DNA from 3 places in the Chelatococcus sp. CO-6 genome. Region 3 is predicted to be linked to each of the others. Evidence: predicted binding sites of a transcription regulator. Region 3 holds the regulator's gene; each other region holds the start of a gene.
What was found. Region 3 encodes PhoB, which activates phosphate uptake and scavenging genes when phosphate is short. Its sites were predicted from a motif close to TGTCATNNANCTGTCAT; they were not measured.
Positions count from the first base shown of each region.

Region 1 (6,983 bases), 1.7 Mb from region 3:
CACACCATCGGGCGTGACGAGAAGGTCGGTGCTGTCGGCGCCGTAGCCGTGGCCGCCCTTGACGAGTACGGCCTTCGGGCCGAGCGCCAGGATGCGCTCGCCCACGGCCCGCATCGCCGCCTCGTCGTGCGGCACCGGCATGTCGACGAGCGCGGCTGCCTCGGGCAGGTTGGGCGTGACGAGGAGGGCACGGGGCAGCAGCAGGCTGCGCAGGTTGTCGACGGCGGCCGGCGCCAGCAGCCGGTCACCGCTCGTCGCCACCATGACGGGATCGACGACGATGCGCGTCGCGCCGTGGCGGTCGAGCCCCTCGGCGACGGCGGCGATGACGTCGGGCTGCGACAGCATGCCGATCTTCACCGCGCGCACGAAAAGGTCGGAGAAAACCGAATCGATCTGCTGCGCCACGAAGGCGGCGGGCACGTCGTGGATCGCCTGCACGCCGAGCGTGTTCTGCGCCGTCAGCGCCGTGATCACGCTGGCGCCATAGACCCCGAGCGCCGAGAAGGTCTTGAGATCGGCCTGAATGCCGGCGCCGCCGCTCGAATCGGAGCCGGCGATGGTCACAGCGATCGCTGCCATGGTTCCGTGTTTCCTTCCCTCAGCGTCCGGCGTCGGTCGCGCCGCGAGCCGCAAGCGCCCCGTCGACGATGCTGCGCAGGTTGCGCGCCGCCGCCTCCACGTCCTCCGCCATGAAGACGGCCGAGATCACGGCGATGCCGTCGGCGCCCGCGCCGATGACGGCGGCGGCGTTGGTCGCATCGATGCCGGCGATCGCGCCGACGGGCAGGCCGGGCCGTGCTCCGCGGGCGCTGTCGACGAGCCGCGCGAGACCGGCGAGGCCGACCGGCGGATCGGGATTGTCCTTGCTCCTGGTGGCGAAGACCCCGCCGATGCAGCCGTAGTCGACCGGCAGGGTGGCGAGCTCCGCGACATGTGCCGGCGCCTTCAGCGTGACGCCGACGATGGCCTGCGGACCGAGCAGGCGGCGGGCGTCCTCGGCCTGCATGTCGTCCTGGCCGACATGGACGCCGTCCGCGCCGGCGGCGAGCGCGACGTCGACCCGGTCGTTGACGAGGAGCGGCACGCCGGTGCCCGCGAGGGCCGCCCCGATCGCGCGGGTGCGGGCGACGAGGTCGCGCGTGCCGGCGTGCTTGTCGCGGTACTGGACGAGGGTTGCGCCGCCCGCGGCCGCCGCACGGGCGAGGTCGGCCAGGTCCCGGCCGCGCGTGCGCTCCGGATCGAGGATGGCATAGAGCCTGAGGTCGACCTTCATTGCTCGCACCTCAGCCGGGCGGCGATGGCTGCGTCGTCCAGCGTGTCGAGCGCGTCGAGCAGCAGGGGCGGGAAGGTGCCGGGCCCGCCGGCCTTCTCGCCGGCGACCTCGCCGGCGATGCCCATGATGGCGAGTCCCGAGGCCGTGGCGAGAAGCGCATCGTCGCTCACGGCGAGGCAGGCGGCGACCACGGCGGTGGCCGCGCAGCCCATGGCCGTGACCCGGGCCATGAGCCGATGTCCGTTGGCGATGGTGATCGAGCGCCGGCCGTCGGTCACGATGTCCGTCGGCCCGGTCAGGGCGACGATGCAGCCGCGCTCGCGGGCAAGATCCATGGCGCCCTTGCGGTCCGCGGGCCGGCGCGCCAGGGCCTCGAACTCGGAGGCGTTCGCGCGCAGCACCTTCGGCTTGCGGGCGAGAAGCTGCTGGGCGATGGCGAGGCGACGGGGCGAGGCGTCGACGAAGACCGGGTCGAGCAGCCAGGGCAGGGCCGCGTCCTCGGCCGCCGCGATGGCGAGCGGGATGGCGGCGCGGCGCTCCGTATCGAGGGTGCCGAGGTTGACGAGCAGCGCATCGGCGCGGCGCGTGAAGTCGGCGACCTCGTCGGCGACGACGGTCATCGACGGGACGGCACCGGCTGCGAGCAGCATGTTGGCGGTGAAGTTCTTTGCCACCGCGTTGGTGATGGCGTGGACGCGGGGCTGCCGCTCGCGCAGCCGCACGAGGATCTCGTGGGCGACGTGGGCGGAGAAATCGCCGGATCGCATGGTCCTGTCCGTCCGCCCGGGCGGGGGCCCGTCGTTTCGCATCTCGCATTCCTCCGCCGGCACGACCCGGTTCAGGTTCGGTGGGTTGACGCGTTGCGCCTCTCAGCCCGGCCTTATGGGCACCCCAAGGAGATCAGTGTGGCTTTAAGGCGGCTCACCGCGCAATGCAAGCGCGGCTCAGGTGGCGCGCGGCGGGGCCGCGGCGTTGGCGCGGCGGCGCTCGAGGCCGAGGCGATGCTCGCGCCAGATGACGAAGAGGCCGGAGCCCATGACGATGGACGAGCCGGCGATGACGGCCGGCACCGGCAGTTCGCCGAAGACGAACCAGCCGATGAGGATGGCCCAGATCATCGTCGTGTATTCGAACGGGGCGACCAGCGAGGCGTCGGCATAGCGGTAGCTCTGCGTCAGCAGGATCTGCCCGAGGCCGCCGAGGATGCCGATGCCGACGAGGATGCAGAACTCGGTGAAGGTCGGGGCATTCCAGCCGAGCACGATGGTGGACAGGCCGAGCAGCGTCGTCAGCATGGAGAAGTAGAAGACGACCGCGCCGGTCTTCTCCGTGCTGATGAGCCGGCGCACCTCCACCGTCGCCCCCGCCGCGCAGCAGGCCCCGACCAGCGCGAAGACGGCACCGATGGCCGCGCCATCGCCGAAGCCGTTGACGAGCACGCTCGACTGGAAATGTGGGGCGAGCATGATGAGGACGCCGACGAAGCCGACGGCGACCGCCGTCCAGCGGTAGACCCGCACCGTTTCCTTCAGCACGAGTGCCGCGAGGATGACGACGATGAGCGGGGCCGTGTAGCCGATCGAGATGGCATCGGGCAGGGGCAGGAACGACAGGGCGAAGAAGCCGCAGAACATGCCCGTGGAGCCGATGACGCCGCGGCGGGCATGGCCGAGGATGTTCTTCGTGCGCACCGCGTCGATCAGCTCGCCGCGCCAGCCGAGCCACAGGAGGAGCGGCACCAGCGCGAAGGCGGAGCGGAAGAAGACGAGCTCCCCGGTCGGAAACTCTGTGCTGACGATCTTGATGCCAGCGGACATCAGGGTGAACGAAAGCGCCGAGAGGACCTTGAGGCCGATACCTAGGAGGGGATTCACGACTGTCTGCCGCCTTGGATGCAGGTGTAACCAAACCACGAAACAGGGGCTTGCCCAAGGCCGTCCGGGGCAAGCCTGTCATGCGCAGGGGGCACGGGAACAGGGCGCGTCATCAAAGTGAGATGTGAATCGGCTCTTTAGGGCCAACGCGATCAGACGGACGGATCTGCCCCGTGTCCCAAGAAAGCGACGCTGTCCGCGTCCGGACCTTGTTCATCTCGGACGTCCACCTCGGCACCAAGGGCTGCCAGGCGGAGCTGCTGATCGATTTCCTGCGCCACTATGATGCCGACACGGTCTTCCTCGTCGGCGACATCATCGACGGCTGGCGGCTGAAGTCGGGCTGGTACTGGCCGCAGGCCCACAACGACGTGGTGCAGAAGCTGCTACGCAAGGTGCGCAAGGGCGCGCGCCTCATCTATGTGCCCGGCAACCACGACGAGTTCCTGCGCGACTATGTGGGCAGCAATTTCGGCGGCATCGACATCGTCGAGCACGCCATCCACGAGACCGCGGACGGCAAGCGCTATCTCGTCATCCACGGCGATCACTTCGACCTCGTGGTACGCCACGCCAAGTGGCTCGCGCTTCTCGGCGACTGGGCCTACGGGGCGGCGCTGACGATCAACACCTATCTCAACGTCGTCAGGCGGCGGCTCGGCCTGACCTACTGGTCGCTATCGGCCTGGGCCAAGCTCAAGGTCAAGAACGCCGTGAACTACATCGGCCGCTTCGAGGAACTGCTCGCTTCCGAAGCGCGGCGGCACGAGGTGGACGGGGTCATCTGCGGCCACATCCACCACGCCGCGATGCACGACGATTTCGGCGTGCGCTACGTGAACACCGGCGATTGGGTGGAATCCTGCACCGCGCTCGTCGAGCATTACGACGGAAGCCTCGAGATCCTCAACTGGTCCGGACGGATGCCGCAGCGCGCCGCCATGGCGGGCGAACCGGTTACCGAGCAGCCCCCGCGCACCGCGAAGGCGGCGAGGGTGGCGGCATGATGCGCGTCGTCATCGCCAGCGACGCCTGGCGCCCGCAGGTCAACGGCGTGGTGCGCTCCCTGGAGAACGTGGCGGCCCATGCCTGCTCGCTCGGGGCGGACGTGCATTTCGTCACGCCCGACGCCTTCACGACCGTGCCCCTGCCGTCCTACGGCGAAATCCGCCTCGCGCTCGCCGGCACCCGCCGGCTGCGCCGCATGCTCGCCGAGCTGAAACCGGACTTCGTCCATATCGCGACGGAGGGGCCGATCGGGCTCGCCATGCGGCGCGTCTGCCTCGCCGAGGGGCGCGGCTTCACGACGAGCTACCATACGCGTTTTCCGGAGTATCTGGCGGCGCGCCTGCCGGTCCCCGAGCGCTGGAGCTATGCCGCCCTGCGCCGCTTCCACAATGCCGGCGCGGGCGTCATGGTGAGCACGCCGACGCTCGAGCGGGAGCTCGGCGCGCGCGGCTTCGCCAATATCATGCGCTGGTCGCGCGGTGTCGATGCCGACCTCTTCCGCCCGCGCGCGGACATGCGCGGCGCGCTCGGCGTGCCCGGGCCCGTCTTCCTCTATGTCGGCCGCGTCGCGGTGGAGAAGAACATCGAGGCCTTCCTCAAGCTCGACCTGCCGGGCACGAAGGTGGTGGTGGGCGACGGGCCGGCGCGCGCGCGCCTACAGCAGAGCTTCCCGCAGGCGCGCTTCCTCGGCACGCTGACGGGCGAGAAGCTGGCGGAGGTCTATGCGGCGAGCGACGTCTTCGTCTTCCCGAGCCTGACGGATACCTTCGGCATCGTGCTTCTGGAGGCGCTCGCGAGCGGGCTGCCCGTCGCGGCCTTCCCCGTCACCGGCCCGCTCGATGTCGTGGGCGGCACCGGCTGCGGCGTCCTCGACATGGACCTGCGCAACGCGGCGCTCGCGGCGCTCGACATCGACCGCGGGCTCTGCCGCGATCTGGCGCTCACCTACAGCTGGCAGGCGAGCGCGGGCCAGTTCTTCGACAACATCGTGCGGGCGAACGCCTCGGCGGGCGGCGTGCTGCTCGCTGCCTGATTACACGCTCAGGTGAAGCGACGCAGCTTCTCCTGCCAGCTCAGGGCGTCGAAGGCGGCGAGCACCGACGGCTCGAAGCGCGGCTCGTCGCTCTTCTGGGCGGCGTCCTGCCGCTGCGGAACAGGCCGTGGCGCCTCGTCCCGGGCAAGCGCCGCGCTGCCGCGGCGCGTGTTGCCGGGATCGACGAAGACGACATTGCCGGCATAGCGCCGCACCCGTGCGGGCTGCACCTCTCCGAGGCCCGGCGCGGCCCGCGCGACGGGCGGCTCGTCCGACGGCGACGCCTCCTGCGCCGGTTGAGCCGGATGGCTCGCTGCATCGTTCGGGCGTGTGTCCGAGGTCCTCTCCGGCGTGGCGGCGGGGGCGGGCGCGTCGGTGCGCCGGCGACGCAGGCCGTTGTCGCTTCCACCGGGAAGGCTCACGACGACGTCGGGCTTGTCGCGTCCGGCGCGGGGCGCTTCCTCGCGCGGGGCGAGGCCGCGCAGGCGATGCTCGACACTGGCGAGGAGCGCGAGCGCCTGGCCGAGGCGGCGCACGGTGATGTCCTGCATCAGGCCGAGGGTGTGCAGGTCGCCGGCATGCTTCTCCAGCGCGGTGCACAGCGCCTCCTCGGCGCCACGCTCGCGCAGCGCCCAGGCGAGGTCCTGGATCTGCTCGGTGGCGTTCGCCATGCCGTCGGCGGCGGCGCGGGCCGTGCGCAGCACGGGATCGGTGCTCTCGTCCGCCTCAGGCAGGGGATCGTCCCGCCGGGTGGCCGCGATCGCGGCCTGCCCGGCCGCGACGAGCGCGGCGACATCCGCGATCTCGGATTCGAGATAGACGAGCCGGGGCGAGCGCCCGGGGATGGCGCCCTGCATCTTCTCGATCGCCCGCAGCACGGACAGCGTGTCGCTGTTGCGGTTGCGGCGCGCGAACTCGTTGAGGAACCAGCGCCCGCGCTCGCTCTCCATCACCGCGGCCTCGATGGCCTCGTAGCTCGCATCGTCGAGCGGCTTGTCGCTTTCGGTCATGCGGCCCGTCCGTACTCGTTTCACTCACGCAGCGCCGCCGCTCAGCGCAGCGACGACGGGCGACAGGCTAGTGCAAGCATCTGAACGATCCCTTACGGCTCGATTGCGGCCGATGCCGCGATTCGCCGTTCGACGCGCCGGGTGCCGGCGCGGGGAGCCTTCCGATGGATGGCCTCGTTCGCCTGTGCCTGCTCAATGCCGTCATCTTCGTCGGCACCGGCCTCTATCTGCCGTTCTTCCCCGTCTGGCTCGAAAGCCGCGGGCTCGATGCGGCAGCCATCGGTCTCGTCCTCGCCATCCCGATGGTGGTGCGCATCCTCGCGACGCCCTTCATCACCGGGCTGGCCGACCGGCACCTGCCGGCCGGCGTGCTGCTCGCCATTGTAAACGCCGGCCTCCTCGCTGCCTACGCCTTGCTGGCTGAGACCGGCGGGCCTGCCGGCATCATGGCCGTGATGGTCTTCGTCGGCTTGTGCATGGCGCCGCTCATCCCGCTGACCGACGTCACCACTACGGCCTACCTGCACGGGCGGCCGCGGCTGAGCTACGGCGGCATCCGGCTCTGGGGCTCGGTCGCCTTCCTCGTCACCAATCTCGTCGGCGGGGGCCTGCTCACGGTCCTCAAGGCGGATGCCTTCGTCTGGCTGCTGGCGGCGGTGGCGGGCCTCGGGGCCGTGGCGGCGCTCGCCGCGCCGAGGGGCGAGCGGGAGTTGCCGGTCGACACCTCGCCCGCCATTGCTCATGCGGTGCGCCGGCAGCGCGGGGCGCTGCTGACCCTCGTC
Region 1 is NZ_CP012398.1:249,648-256,630, reverse strand. It holds gene thiD (bifunctional hydroxymethylpyrimidine kinase/phosphomethylpyrimidine kinase) at 1-582, opposite strand, end outside; gene thiE (thiamine phosphate synthase) at 602-1,276, opposite strand; gene thiM (hydroxyethylthiazole kinase) at 1,273-2,043, opposite strand; TPP riboswitch at 2,074-2,180, opposite strand; gene AL346_RS01350 (DMT family transporter) at 2,221-3,150, opposite strand; gene AL346_RS01345 (UDP-2,3-diacylglucosamine diphosphatase) at 3,324-4,157, shown strand; gene AL346_RS01340 (glycosyltransferase family 1 protein) at 4,157-5,191, shown strand; gene AL346_RS01335 (hypothetical protein) at 5,200-6,201, opposite strand; gene AL346_RS01330 (MFS transporter) at 6,366-6,983, shown strand, end outside.
Region 1: AL346_RS01345 (UDP-2,3-diacylglucosamine diphosphatase) is a predicted target of PhoB. The motif match lies at 3,258-3,274, and genes of this name have one in related genera.

Region 2 (6,983 bases), 2.0 Mb from region 3:
AAGCGGGCTCCACCTGCGGCCAGTAGCCCTTGACGAGGATCATCGCGCGCGGAGCCCCGGTGGCCGTCAGGGCCTCGACCGGCCCCTTCTGCGCCTCCTCGAGCGCCTCGCTGAAGAGCTTGCCGATGAAGCCGATGGAGCGGAAGGCGATCGACATGACACCGGCCAGCGCCCCGGGCCCGAAGATGGCGACGAAGAGCAGTGCCCAGATCAGGGAATTGACCGAGCGCGAGGACACGAAGATGAACTGCGCCAACCAGTTGAGGGCCGGGTTCCTGGTGAAGTTGCGCGCCGCGAGGAAGGCGAGCGGCAGCGCGAGCACGAGCGCGAGCAAGGTGCCGAGGGTGGCGATGTGGAAGGTCTCGATGAGCGCGTCGTGCACCTGCTCGGGATAGAAGGCCCAGTCGAACGGCCACATGCGCCGGAAAAGGTCGGCCGTCTGCTCCGGAGCATCGTAGAGGAACTCGGGGATGACCTCGATGGTGCGCAGCGACCAGACGACGGCAATGGCGCTCAGGATGTAGACCATCGAGCGCCCGATGCGCTCGGCCGGCGTGAAGCGGTGCCAGACGCGCGGCGGCTTCGCCGCCTGGGTGACGGGGGACAGGGCATTCACTGGAAGATCCTCCGCACCCGGCCCGACACCAGTTCGCACAACATGATGAGGGCGACGATGATGATCAGGATCGTGAGGACGACGTCGTAGTCGAAGCGCTGATAGGCGGTGAACAGCGGCGCGCCGATGCCCCCGCCGCCGACGATGCCGACCATCGTGGAGTTACGCAGGTTGGAATCGAACTGGTAGACGGTGAGGCCGACGAAGCGCGCCATCACCTGCGGGAACACCGCCATGATGAGCACGTTGAGGAACGGGGCGGCGGTGGCCCGCACCGCCTCGACCTGCTTGGGGTTCATCTCCTCGACCACCTCGGCGAAGAGCTTGGCGACGAACCCCATCGTGGCGACGATGAGCGCGAGCACGCCGGCGAGTGCCCCGAACCCGACCGCCTTGACGAAGAGGATGGCGACGATCACCGGGTGGAACGAGCGGCAGATGGCGATGAAGGCCCGCGCCGGCCCGTAGACCGCCACCGGAGCGAGGTTGCGCGCCGCGGCAAGCCCGAGCGGCAGCGACAGGAGCACCCCCGCAAAGGTCGCCAGAACGGCGATCTGCAGGCTCTCCACCATGCCCGTGTAGATGAGCGCCAGCTTGTCGGGCGCCATGTTCGGCGGGAACATCCGCGACAGGAAGTGGCCGGCATTGCCGAGCCCGGCGATGAAGCGCGCCAGCGTGACGTCGAGCACGCTCGTCGCGTAGATCGTGTAGATGACGAGCCCGGCCCAGGCGAGGCGCGCAGGCCAGTTGGCGGGAAAGGCGGGCGGGCGCAGCCGGCCCGGTGCGGCCGGGGCGCTCATAGCCAGTCCTCCCCGCCGTAGATCTCCTTCAGGTGGCTGTCGCCGAGGCCGTCAGGCGAGCCGTCATAGACCACCTCGCCGCGCGACATGCCGATGATGCGCTGCGCATAGCGGCGGGCGAGCTCGACATTGTGGATGTTGATGACGATGGGAATGGAGCGCTCGCGGGAAATCTGCGCCATCAGTTCCATGATCTCGACGGAGGTCTTGGGATCCAGCGAGGACGTGGGCTCGTCGGCGAGGATCAGGCCGGGCGATTGCATGATGGCGCGGGCGATGCCCACGCGCTGGCGCTGCCCGCCGGAGAGCTGGTCGGCCCGCCGCGTGGCGAAGTCCTCGCCGAGGCCCACGGCATCGATGAGGTCGAAGGCGCGTGCCACGTCGTCGGCCGGGAACCGGCGCAGGAAGGCACGCCAGGCAGGCACGTAGCCGAGCCGCCCCGACAGCACGTTCTCGATGACGCTGAGGCGCTCGACGAGATTGTACTCCTGGAACACCATGCCGATGCGCCGGCGCGCGAGCCGGAGCGCATCACCGCGCAGGCGCGCGAGGTCGCGGCCTTCGAACCAGATCTCGCCCGAGGTCGGATCGACCAGCCGGTTGATGCAGCGGATGAGGGTCGACTTGCCGGTGCCGGAAGGCCCGATGATGGCGGTGACGCCCCGCCCCTCGATGTCGAGCGAGATGTCCTTGAGCACCGGCTGGCCGGCCCGGTATTCCTTGCGCAGATGACGGATGGCGAGAAGGCCGGCCGATCCCTCGGCGGGCGTTGCGGCGGACGCAGCATGTGTCATGGGGCGATCCCTGGAACGATCGTCGTGAAAGGTGAAACGGCGCAGAGCGCCCTGCCCGCGCCGACGGCACGCGTCTGCAGCGCGATTTTCGAAGGCCGGCGGATGCATGGCTGCGATCGGCCGGGCTCTTCGGCCCGGCCGATCGGCTCATTGTCGGCGGTTACTTCTGCTGCTTGCGCTTGGCGAGGGCCTCGGCCTCCCGCTTGGCCTCGGCGTCGTAGGCAGCCTTGTTGTAGGGCGTGCCGGACTTCTCGGCCACGTCGCGCACCACGGCCCAGTCGTCCTTGTAGGTGATGGGCAGGAAGCGGTCGTCGCCGTTGAACTCCTTCTGCATCTCGGGCGTGAAGCGGAAGGAGAAGAAGCACTCGCGCAGCTTGGCCGCGAGTTCGGGCTTCAGGTCGTGCGCGTGGGCGAAGGAGGACGTCGGGAACACCGGGCTGCGGTAGATGACGCGGAAGTCCTCGGACTTGACGGTGCCGCGCACGCCCATGCGCTCGAAGACGTCGGAGGCGACGGCGGCCATGTCGTAGTCGCCCGAGCCGACGCCGAGCACCGACTTGTCGTGCCCGCCCGACATCAGCGGCTTGTAGTCCTGCTCCGGCGTCAGCCCCTCCTCGGGGAACAGCACGCGGGGGGCAAGGTTGCCCGAGTTGGACGAAGGCGACGTATGCGCCACCCGCTTTTCCTTGAGGTCCGACAGCTTCTCGTAAGGGCTCGACGTCTTGACGATGGCGAGCAGCTGATAGCCGCGCACCTGCTCGCCGACGCCCTTGGCGGCGAACGGCACGGCGCCGGCCAGGTTGACGGCGAAGCCGGTCGGCCCCGTCGAGAAGCCGGCGAAATGCAGCCGGCCGGAGCGCATCGCCTCGATCTGGGCGGCGTTGGACTGCGCAGGATAGTAGACGGTGCGCTTGCCGACGCAGGCCTCGAGATGCTCCGTGAACGGCTTGAAGATATTGGCGTAGACGGCAGGATCCTCGACCGGGGTGTAGGCCCAGACCAGGGCCGACGGATCGCGCCACTTGGCGGGATCGGTCGGCGCATCGGCCACGAGGTCCCGGTCGGCGTCGCAATAGAGCGTGTCGAGCTCGCCGCGGTTGGCGCACTCGTCGGCCCGGGCCGGACCGGGAGAGAAGGATGCCGCGGCCACGGCAGTGATGCCCAGCGTCAGGAATAGGTTGCGAATCATGTGCGTTTCCTCGCTTGTCCGCCGGTCGCGCCTTGTGGGCGACGCCGAGTGCTTGTCATTGACGGGCGATAGGCTAGGCTCGGTTCGCTGTCATAAGCCTGTCAACGCACCGTCATGAAAAATGCGGATTCTGCTGATCGAGGATTCTGCCGACCTCGCCGAGGCGATCGTCGCCCGGCTGCAGCGTGAGGGGCATGGCGTCGTCTGGACCGCCGACGGGGACGAGGGCGCCGAATTCGCCGCCCACGAGCCGGTGGACCTCGTGGTGCTCGACATCAACCTGCCGGGGCGGGACGGCTTTTCCATCCTGCGCGAGATGCGCCGCTCCGGCACGACCATGCCCGTCCTCGTCATCACCGCCCGGGCGGAGATCGACGACAAGGTGAGCGTGCTCGACCTCGGCGCCGACGACTACCTCGTCAAGCCCTTCGACCTGCGCGAGCTCGAGGCCCGCATCCGCGTGCTCCTGCGCCGCCGCATGGGCGAGGCGCAATCGCTCATCAGCTATGGCGACTTGTCCATCGACCTCGTCTCGCGCACCGCCATGGTGGGCGGCGCGCTGGTGGAGCTTGGCCGGCGCGAGTTCGGCCTGCTCGAACTGCTGATGGCGCGGGTTGGCCGGCCGGTGAGCAAGGAGCGGCTCGTGGCACACCTGTTCGGCCACGACGACACGGGCTCGCCCAATGCCGTGGAACTGCTGGTCTCGCGCCTGCGCCGCAAACTCGAGGGCTGCGGGACGGAGATCGTGACGCAGCGCGGCGTCGGCTATTTCCTGCGCACCGGCGACGGGGACGCTCCGCTTGCCTGAGGACCGCTCGATCCGCCGCAGCGTCATGGCCGGGGCGGCGGCTGTGCTCGCCGTCATCGGGCTCCTGCTCTTCATGGCCATCCGCGTCTACGCCGTGCGTGCCGCGGATGAAGCGTTCGACCGGGTGCTCGCCGCCGCGGCCCTGTCCATCGCCGATACCGTGGAGATCCAGGAGGGGGACGTCACGGTCGACATTCCCTACGCCGCTTTCGCCATCCTCGGCACCTCGCGGCTCAACCGCATCTTCTATCGCGTGGTGGCGCCGAACGGCGGGCTCGTCACCGGCTCGCCGACGCTCGGGCTCGAGGTGCCGCAGGCCAGCACGCCCGAACCGCGCCTCCACGACAGCGTCTATCGCGGCACGCCCATCCGGATCGCCGCCGTGGCGCGCTACCACGCCGGCACGAGCGGCAGCGGATGGGTCGACGTGCTGGTCGCAGAAACCCGGGAGGCTCGCCAGCAGCTCGCCGGCCAGCTGACGCGCAACGCACTCCTCCCGACGCTTGCCGTGGCACTCGTCGCCTTCTGCCTGATCTGGCTTGCGGTGCGGCGCGCCTTCCTGCCCCTCGGCGTGGTCGAGGCCGACATCCGCGGCCGTGCGGCGTCGGACCTCGCACCGATCCGGGGACCCGTGCCGCGCGAGGTGCGTGCGCTCGTCGCCGCGCTCAACGAATTCATGGACCGCCTCGGCTCGACGCTCGACGGGCTCAAGCGCGTGACCGCGGATGCCGCCCACCAGCTGCGCACACCGCTCGCCAACATCCGCGCCCAGTCGGAGGTAGCGCTCGACGAGGCGCCGGACGGAAGCGTGCGCGAGCGGCTAGCCCGCATCCACGTCAATGCGGTGAACGCCAGCGTGCTGGCGAGCCAGATCCTGAGCGACGCCACGATCCTGCACCGGCTCGAAGCGCAGCCGCGCGCCATCGTCGACCTCGCCGCCACGGTGCAGGAGGCCGTGCGCCGCATCGATCCGCTGCAGGCGCAACGCCTTCGCCTGGCCGGTTGCCATGGCGAACCCGTGCCCGTGCGGGGCGACGCGTTCGTATTGCGCGAGATGGTCCGCAATCTCGTCGAGAATGCCCTCGTCCATGCCCCTGCGGGCCCGGTGGAGGTGTCCCTCACCTGCCAGGCCGGCGAAGCGCGGCTCAAGGTGCTCGACCGGGGCCCCGGCCTCGATGCCGACCTGCTCGAGCGCGTGTTCGAGCGCTTCGTGCGCGGCGACGAGACGACGCCCGGCTCCGGCCTCGGGCTGCCGATCGCGCGCACCGTGGCGCGCGCTTGCGGCGGCGACGTGACGCTCGCCCCGCGCGAGGGCGGCGGCCTGTGCGCCTTGGTGAGACTGCCGCTCGCAGACCAGCGGCCCCGCCCTCCGGGCGGCGGCACCGCAATCGCTCTGGCGCTCCCCATCGTCCTTGTTGCAGCGCTCCTGCCGCTTCAGGCGGCGGCACAGGCCAAGCTCTCCATCCTCGGCACGGCGCCGGCCGAACAGATGGCGCCGCTGATCGCCGCCATCGAGGCGAACGATCCCGGCACGACGGTGGACTACCGCGCCGTTCTGCCCACCGAGGCCGCCCTCGGCGTGATCGCCGTGGCGGCCGGCGCCAGCTCGCCCGATCTCCTGCTCCTGTCGTCGCCGGACCTCGCCGTGCAGCTCGCCAACGAGGGCTACGTCATCTCGCACACGGCCCAGCCGGCGGGAGGCGACCCGCCCATCCACTGGCGCGGCGAGGTGTTCGCCGTCGCGGCCGATCCGTCAGTGATCGTCGTGCGCAAGGATGCCCTGCCCGGCCCCGAGGTGCCGCGCAGCCGCATTGCGCTCGCCCAGTTGCTGGAGCGAGCGGCGACGCGCCTCTCCGGCCGGGTCGGCCTCGTCAATATCGGCATCGACAGCGTCAGCTATGTCGCCGCGGCCCAGGATTCACTGCGCTCGCCGCTCTTCTGGCGGGTGACGCGCGGCTTCGGCGCCGCGCAGGTGCGCATCTTCGACCATGCCGGCGAACTCCTGCAGGCCATGGCGGCCGGCGAGCTCGACCTCGCCTACAACGTGCCGCTGTCGGCCGCCCAGGCCGCTATCGCGCGCGGGGCGGCGATCGAGATCGTCGTGCCCGAGGACTATACCGTCTCCGTGCCCTGGACGGTGTCCATTCCTAACAGTGCCCCGAACCCCTTCGGCGCCCGGCGCGCGCTCGATCTCATCGTGGGCCGCGACGGCGCCCGGGCGCTGGAGGCCGGCGGTATCGGCGCCGGCCCTCCCCTCACGCCCGGCCGCACCGACAGCATCCGGCAGACCGTCGCGCTCGGCCCGGAACTTCTCGTCTTTCTCGATCCTCTGAAGCGCACCCGCTTTCTCGACACCTGGATCCAGCTCATCGTCGGCCCCTAGGCCGGGGGACGCCTTGCTGAACGGCCAGCCGCCCGGCCCGCGCCCATCATCACGTCAGGGAGCCATGCGCTCGAACCTCTGCAACGAGGGATCGATCGTGTCCCAGGCAAGGCCGCGGATGCTGTAGGTGACCACCTGCGGGGTGAACTGGCCCGGGTCGTCCAGGCTCGCCGCGTGGACCGCGATGAGGTCCGGCATGGCCGGGAAGGTGAGATAGACCGGCGTTCCACAGGTCGGGCAGAAGGCGTGGATCTTTTCGTTCCCGCTGTCGCCCTTGACGCTCCAGCTTTTCGCCTCGCCCGTGACGGTCACCTCGGCTCGCCGGGGGAAGGTCAGGTAGGAGCCGTGGCCAGTGCCGCTCCGTTTCTGGCAGTCCCGGCACTGGCAATGGTT
Region 2 is NZ_CP012398.1:3,931,890-3,938,872, reverse strand. It holds gene phnE (phosphonate ABC transporter, permease protein PhnE) at 1-616, opposite strand, end outside; gene phnE (phosphonate ABC transporter, permease protein PhnE) at 613-1,416, opposite strand; gene phnC (phosphonate ABC transporter ATP-binding protein) at 1,413-2,210, opposite strand; gene phnD (phosphate/phosphite/phosphonate ABC transporter substrate-binding protein) at 2,371-3,399, opposite strand; gene AL346_RS18415 (response regulator transcription factor) at 3,521-4,207, shown strand; gene AL346_RS18410 (sensor histidine kinase N-terminal domain-containing protein) at 4,200-6,590, shown strand; gene AL346_RS18405 (GFA family protein) at 6,645-6,983, opposite strand, start outside.
Region 2: phnD (phosphate/phosphite/phosphonate ABC transporter substrate-binding protein) is a predicted target of PhoB. The motif match lies at 3,488-3,504, and genes of this name have one in related genera.

Region 3 (6,983 bases):
GTTCCTCAACTTCTTCGGCCTGCCGCGCTCGGCGCCGCTCGTCGGCGGTCTCGTGCTCGCCCTCCTGGTGCTGCCGACGATCATCATCGCGAGCCGCGCCGCCCTGAAGTCGGTGCCGCCGTCGATCCGCGAGGCAGCGCTCGGCATCGGCGCCTCGCACCAGCAGGCGGTGTTCCACCACGTGCTGCCGCTCGCCATGCCCGGCATCATGACGGGGACGATCATCGGCATGGCGCATGCGCTCGGCGAAACCGCGCCCCTGCTCCTCATCGGCATGGTCGCCTTCATCGTCGACGTGCCGGGCTCGATCACCGACGCGGCGACGGCGCTGCCGGTGCAGATCTACCTGTGGTCGGACCTGCCGGAGCCGCTGTTCCAGGCCAAGACGGCCGCCGCCATCCTGGTTCTGCTCGCTTTTCTCTTTATCATGAACGGGCTCGCCATCCTGCTGCGCCGCCGCTTCGAGCGCCGCTGGTGAGCCGCGTCCCGAGCCGAAGGGAGTTCTCTATGATGACGACGATGCCGAACATCGAGCTGGCCAAGGCCACGGCGGCCGAAGCCGCGGACGAGGCGGTGACGAAGGTCGTCGCCCGGGACGTCAACGTCTACTACGGCGACAAGCACGCCCTGCACGATGTCTCGATCGACATTCCCGAGAAGGCGGTGACGGCCTTCATCGGCCCGTCCGGCTGCGGCAAGTCCACCTTCCTGCGCTGCATCAACCGGATGAACGACACGATCCCGATCTGCCGCGTCAGCGGCCGCATCGAGATCGACGGCAGCGACATCTACGACCGGGGCCTCGACCCGGTGCAGCTGCGGGCGAAGGTCGGCATGGTGTTCCAGAAGCCGAACCCCTTCCCCAAGTCGATCTACGAGAACGTCGCCTACGGGCCGCGCATCCACGGGCTCACCAGTTCCAAGGCCGACCTCGACGAGGTCGTCACCATGAGCCTCAAGCGCGCCGGCCTCTACGAGGAGGTGAAGGACCGCCTCACCTCGCCGGGCACCGGCCTCTCCGGCGGGCAACAGCAGCGCCTGTGCATCGCCCGCGCCATCGCCGTCAATCCCGAGGTCATCCTCATGGACGAGCCGTGTTCGGCGCTCGATCCCATCGCCACCGCGAAGATCGAGGAGCTGATCGACGAGCTGCGCGAGAACTACACCATCGTCATCGTGACGCACTCGATGCAGCAGGCGGCGCGCGTCTCGCAGCGCACGGCCTTCTTCCACCTGGGCAAGCTCGTGGAGGAAGGATCGACGGAACAGATCTTCACGGCCCCGCAGGACAAGCGGACGCAGGACTACATCACCGGGCGCTTCGGCTGAGGCCGCCGCAGGAACAAGGATTGCCGACGATGACCGATCATATCGTCAGCTCGTACGACGTCGAGCTCGACACCCTGCGCAGCAAGATCGCCGAGATGGGCGGCATCGCCGAGAAGATGCTGGGCGACGCGACGATGGCCCTGGTGCGGCGCGATGCGGCCCTCGCCCAGGCGGTGATCGCCGTCGACGAGCGGCTCGACGCCCTGCAGCACGACGTCGAGGAGCGCGCCGTGCTCACCATCGCCAAGCGCCAGCCGATGGCGGTGGACCTGCGCGAGATCGTCTCCGCCATCCGCGTGGCAGGGGACATCGAGCGCGTCGGCGACCTCGCCAAGAACACCGCCAAGCGCGTCGTCGCCATCAGCAACGAGATGCAGCCGCAGAAGATCGTCGGCGGCGTGCAGCACATGAGCGACCTCGTGCAGGCCCAGCTCAAGGACGTGCTCGACGCCTATGCGCAGAAGGACACGGCCCGCGCGCTCGACGTGTGGCAGCGCGACGACCGCATCGACGCGCTCTACACCTCGATCTTCCGCGAGCTCCTGACCTACATGATGGAAGATCCGCGCAACATCAGCTTCTGCACGCATCTCCTGTTCCTCGCCAAGAACATCGAGCGCATCGGCGACCACACCACCAATGTCGCCGAGACCATCCACTATCTCGTCACCGGCAAGCCGCTCGCCGCCGAGCGGCCGAAGAGCGACGAGTCGAGCTTCACCACGGTGCCGGTCGCCGGCCAGCAGTAAGCGTCGATCACGCGTAACGGAAGGACCGATGGGACCTCGTATCCTCATCGTCGAAGACGAAGAGCCGCTCACACTCCTCCTGCGTTACAACCTCGAGGCCGAAGGCTACACCGTCGACGCCGTCGCCCGCGGCGACGAGGCCGAGGTGCGCCTGCGCGAGCAGGTCCCGGACCTCGTGTTGCTCGACTGGATGCTGCCGGGCCTATCCGGCATCGAGCTGTGCCGGCGCATGCGCGCCCGGCGCGAGACCGAGCGGCTGCCCGTCATCATGCTCACCGCCCGCGGCGAGGAGGGCGAGCGCGTGCGCGGCCTCGCCACCGGCGCGGACGACTATGTCGTCAAGCCCTTCTCGGTGCCGGAGCTGCTGGCGCGCGTGCGCGCGCTGCTGCGCCGCGCCAAGCCGGGCCATGTGGCCACCCTCCTCACGGCCGGCGACATCGAGCTCGACCGCGAGACCCGGCGCGTGCGCCGTTCCGGCCGCGAGCTGCACCTCGGCCCCACCGAGTTCAAGCTGCTCGAGTTCCTGATGCAGAGCCCCGGCCGCGTGTTCACGCGTGAGCAGCTGCTCGATGGCGTCTGGGGCCACGACGTCTACATCGACGAGCGCACGGTGGACGTGCATGTCGGCCGCCTGCGCAAGGCCATCAACCGCGCCCGCAAGCCCGATCCCATCCGCACGGTGCGTGGCGCCGGCTATTCCTTCGACGAGACCTTTTCGCACGCGGAGTGAGGGGCGGCGGTGCCGGCCGCCCGTCCGCTTCCTCGCCATCAAAGAAAAAGGCCGGAGCGTCGCCGCCCCGGCCTTTCGTTTATCTTAAAGCCCGCTGCGAGGCTCAGGAGCGCATCACCTTCTTCTCGCGCCGGCGGTCCGCCGCCGGCTGGTAGGCGATGCGCGCATGGTGCGCGCAATAGGGCATGCCGAGCAGGGAGCGGGCGCCGCAGAAGCGGAAGTCCGGCGTCGTCGGGTCGCCCATCGGCCAGCGGCACATGGCTTCCCGCAGCTCCATGATGGTGACGCGCTCGCTCAGCGGCACGACCACCTCTTCCTGCGGCTGGAACTGCTGCTGCGGCACCGCCTCGGTCTCGAGCTCCGGCGCTGCGGCGAGGGCCGTGTTGCCGCGCACGACGGTCTGGCCCGACGGCTGCGCCATGGGATGGCTCGGGCTGCGTGTGGGCGCCGCCTTGCGTGGCCGGGATGCCGCCGGGGCCGCCGACTTGGCGCGGCCGGAGAGGCCGAGCCGATGCACCTTGCCGATGACGGCATTGCGCGTCACGCCGCCGAGCTCGGCAGCGATCTGGCTGGCGCTGAGGCCCTCGGTCCAGAGCTTGCGCAGCAGCTCCACCCGCTCGTCGCTCCAGGTATTGCTCTGATCGCTCATCGCTCTCTCCGCCCGGCTCGTCTCGGCGCGCGCAAGGGAAGCGCGAAAGAGGCTCTCGCCTCGTCGCATCCTGCTGCAGGTAGCGCCGATAGGGAATTGGCCACACGATATGTCGTGGTCTGTGGCTCGGAAACTACAATATGAGGGAAGGCGCGAGCAAGGCTTCGCGCCGGCCGATCTGCGTTTTCCCCAAGATCATGACAGCAATCGGGCGCCGGCTGATCGATCGTATCAATGCGATTGAATTGACAGGCTCCGTGACCCATCTAAAATTGTGGACGGTGCCGCCCCTGCCCGGGCGGCACTTTGATTTTCGGGAAAATCCGAGGCGTCCGGCGGCAGGCCGGCGCCTCATCGCGGAGACGAGAGACGTGACTTCGCCGCTTCTGCAGACCTATGCGCGGGCCGACATCGAATTCGAGAAGGGCGAGGGCGCGTGGCTCGTGACGCGAAGCGGCGAGCGATACCTCGATTTCGGCGCCGGCATCGCAGTCAACGCCCTCGGCCATTGCCATCCGCATCTCGTCGAGGCGCTGACCGCGCAGGCCGGCAAGCTCTGGCACACGTCGAACCTCGTGCGCATCCCCGAGGGCGAGCGGCTCGCCCAGCGGCTGGTCGATGCCACCTTCGCCGACAATGTCTTCTTCACCAATTCCGGCGCCGAGGCGCTGGAATGCGCCATCAAGATGGCCCGGCGCTACCATTCGTCCAAGGGCCAGCCCGAGCGCTTCCACATCGTCACCTTCGAGGGCGCCTTCCACGGCCGCACGCTGGCGACCATCGCCGCCGGCGGCCAGAAGAAATATCTCGAGGGCTTCGGCCCCAAGGTCGAGGGCTTCGACCAGGTCGCCTTCGGCGACTGGGAGGCGCTCGAGGCCGTCGTCGGCCCGCAGACCGGCGCCATCCTCATCGAGCCGATCCAGGGCGAGGGCGGCATCCGCGCCGTTGCGCCCGAGGCGTTGCGTCGCCTGCGCAAATTCTGCGACGAGCGGGGCCTCCTCCTCATCCTCGACGAGGTGCAGAGCGGCGTCGGCCGCACGGGCAAGCTCTTCGCGCACGAATGGGCCGGCATCACGCCGGACATCATGGCGGTGGCCAAGGGCATCGGCGGCGGCTTCCCCATGGGCGCCTGCCTCGCCACCGCCGAGGCGGCGAGCGGCATGACCTATGGTGTGCACGGCACCACCTTCGGCGGCAACCCGCTCGCCATGGCGGTCGGCAATGCGGTGCTCGACGTGGTGCTGGCGCCCGGCTTCCTCGATCAGGTGGCGCAGACCGGCCTGCTCCTGAAGCAGCGCCTTGCTGCGCTCAAGGACAGGCATCCCGGTGTCATCGCCGAGGTGCGCGGCGAGGGGCTGATGCTCGGCCTCAAGCTCGCCGTGCCGAACACGGAATTCGTCGATGCGGCGCGGGCCAACAGGCTCATCGTCATCGGCGCCGGCGACAACGTGGTGCGGCTGCTGCCGCCGCTCACCATCGGCGAGGCCGAGGTGAGGGAGGCGCTGGAGCGCCTAGAGGCGACCGCCGCCGCCGTCGAGGCCGCCCGCTCGGCCGAGAAGGGAGCAGCGTGATGAGCGGCTCCGTGCGTCACTTCCTCGACCTCACCGATTTCACGCAAGGCGATCTGCGCCAGGTGCTCGACGCCAGCGCGGCGTTGAAGGCCGGGCGCCGCAAGGGCCAGCCGCCGAAGGAGAAGCCGCTCGCCGGCAAGGTGCTGGCGATGATCTTCGACAAGCCGTCGACGCGCACGCGCGTGTCCTTCGACCTTGCCATGCGCGAGCTCGGCGGCGAGCCGCTGATGCTGACGGGCAAGGAGATGCAGCTCGGCCGCGGCGAGACCATCGCCGATACGGCGCGCGTCCTCTCGCGCTATGTCGACGCCATCATGATCCGCATCCTCGACCACGAGGCGATGCTGGAGCTCGCCCGCCATGCCGACGTGCCGGTGATCAACGGGCTGACGAAGCGTTCGCATCCCTGCCAGATCATGGCCGACGTGCTGACCTTCGAAGAGCATCGCGGCCCGATCAAGGGCCGCACCGTCGCTTGGTCGGGCGATGCCAACAACGTGCTCGCCTCCTGGGTGCACGCCGCGGCGCGGCTCGATTTCACGCTCAACATCGCGAGCCCGCCGGAGCTCGCCCCGCCCGAGGAAGTCATCGCCTTCGCCCGGCGGGAGGGCGCGCGCGTCAATGTCACGAGCGATCCCTTCGCGGCGGTGGACGGCGCCGATGCCGTCGTGACCGACTGCTGGGTGTCCATGGGCGACGAGGACGAGGGCCGCCGCCACAACCTGCTCAAGCCCTACCAGGTCAACGGCAAGCTGATGGGCGCCGCTGCCAAGGGCGCCATCTTCATGCACTGCCTGCCGGCGCACCGGGGCGAGGAGGTGACGGACGAGGTGATGGACGGGCCGGCTTCGGTCGTCTTCGACGAGGCGGAGAACCGCCTCCATGCACAAAAGGGTATTCTGGCTTGGTGTCTGGGAGCAATCGCGTAATGGACATGGCTGCGCCGCCGGCCGGCGACGACCGCGTCCTGCCCTTCGCGGTGGAGGGGCTCGACGTGCGCGGCCGCGTGGCCAGCCTCGGGACGAGCGTCGACACGATCATCGCGCGCCACGACTATCCTGCCCCCGTCTCGCGCGTGGTCGGCGAAGCCGTGGTGCTGACGGCGCTGCTCGGTTCGGCGCTCAAGCTCGACGGCCGCTTCCAGCTGCAGACGCGCAGCGACGGGCCGATCGACATGGTCATCGTCGATTTCGATGCGCCGGGCCGGCTGCGCGCCTGCGCCCGCTTCGATGCCGGGCGCCTCGAGGCGGCCATCGCCGAGCGCGCGACGGCGACGGGCGACCTCATCGGCCACGGCCATCTCGCCCTCACCATCGACCAGGGCGGCGACATGAACCGCTACCAGGGCGTGGTGGCGCTCGAGGGGCAGAGCTTCGAGGAGGCGGCGCACCAGTACTTCCGCCAGTCCGAGCAGATCCCGACGCTCGTGCGCCTCGCCGTCGGCGAGGCGCTGGGCGGCGGCGACCATGCCTGGCGGGCCGGCGGCCTCATGGTGCAGTTCCTGCCGCGCTCGGCCGACCGGATGCGCCAGCCGGATCTCGATCCCGGCGATGCGCCCGAGGGGCACGATCCGGCGGCCGGGCCGGACGAGGACGATGCCTGGGTCGAGGCCAAGCTCCTCGTCTCCACGGTCGAGGATCACGAGCTGCTCGATCCGACGCTGACGCGCGAGCAACTGCTCTACCGCCTCTTCCACGAGCGCGGCGTGCGCGTCTTCGAGCCGCAGCCGGTCGAGGAGAGCTGCCGCTGCTCGTCCCACCGCATCCTCGCCATGCTCAAGCGCTTCTCGCCCGAGGATCGTGCCGACATGGTGGGGGACGACGGCCGCATCGGCATCACCTGCGAATTCTGCTCGCGCCATTACGACATCGATCCGGCGGATGTCGCGGAGGAAGCCGATGCCGGCTGACGAGCGCGGACGTCCGCGGGGCACGGACGGCTATGGCGAGAACGCC
Region 3 is NZ_CP012398.1:1,977,315-1,984,297, forward strand. It holds gene pstA (phosphate ABC transporter permease PstA) at 1-478, shown strand, start outside; gene pstB (phosphate ABC transporter ATP-binding protein PstB) at 511-1,329, shown strand; gene phoU (phosphate signaling complex protein PhoU) at 1,359-2,078, shown strand; gene phoB (phosphate regulon transcriptional regulator PhoB) at 2,107-2,808, shown strand; gene AL346_RS09300 (GcrA family cell cycle regulator) at 2,912-3,457, opposite strand; gene AL346_RS09305 (aspartate aminotransferase family protein) at 3,829-5,028, shown strand; gene argF (ornithine carbamoyltransferase) at 5,028-5,957, shown strand; gene AL346_RS09315 (Hsp33 family molecular chaperone) at 5,957-6,937, shown strand; gene AL346_RS09320 (bifunctional 2-polyprenyl-6-hydroxyphenol methylase/3-demethylubiquinol 3-O-methyltransferase UbiG) at 6,927-6,983, shown strand, end outside.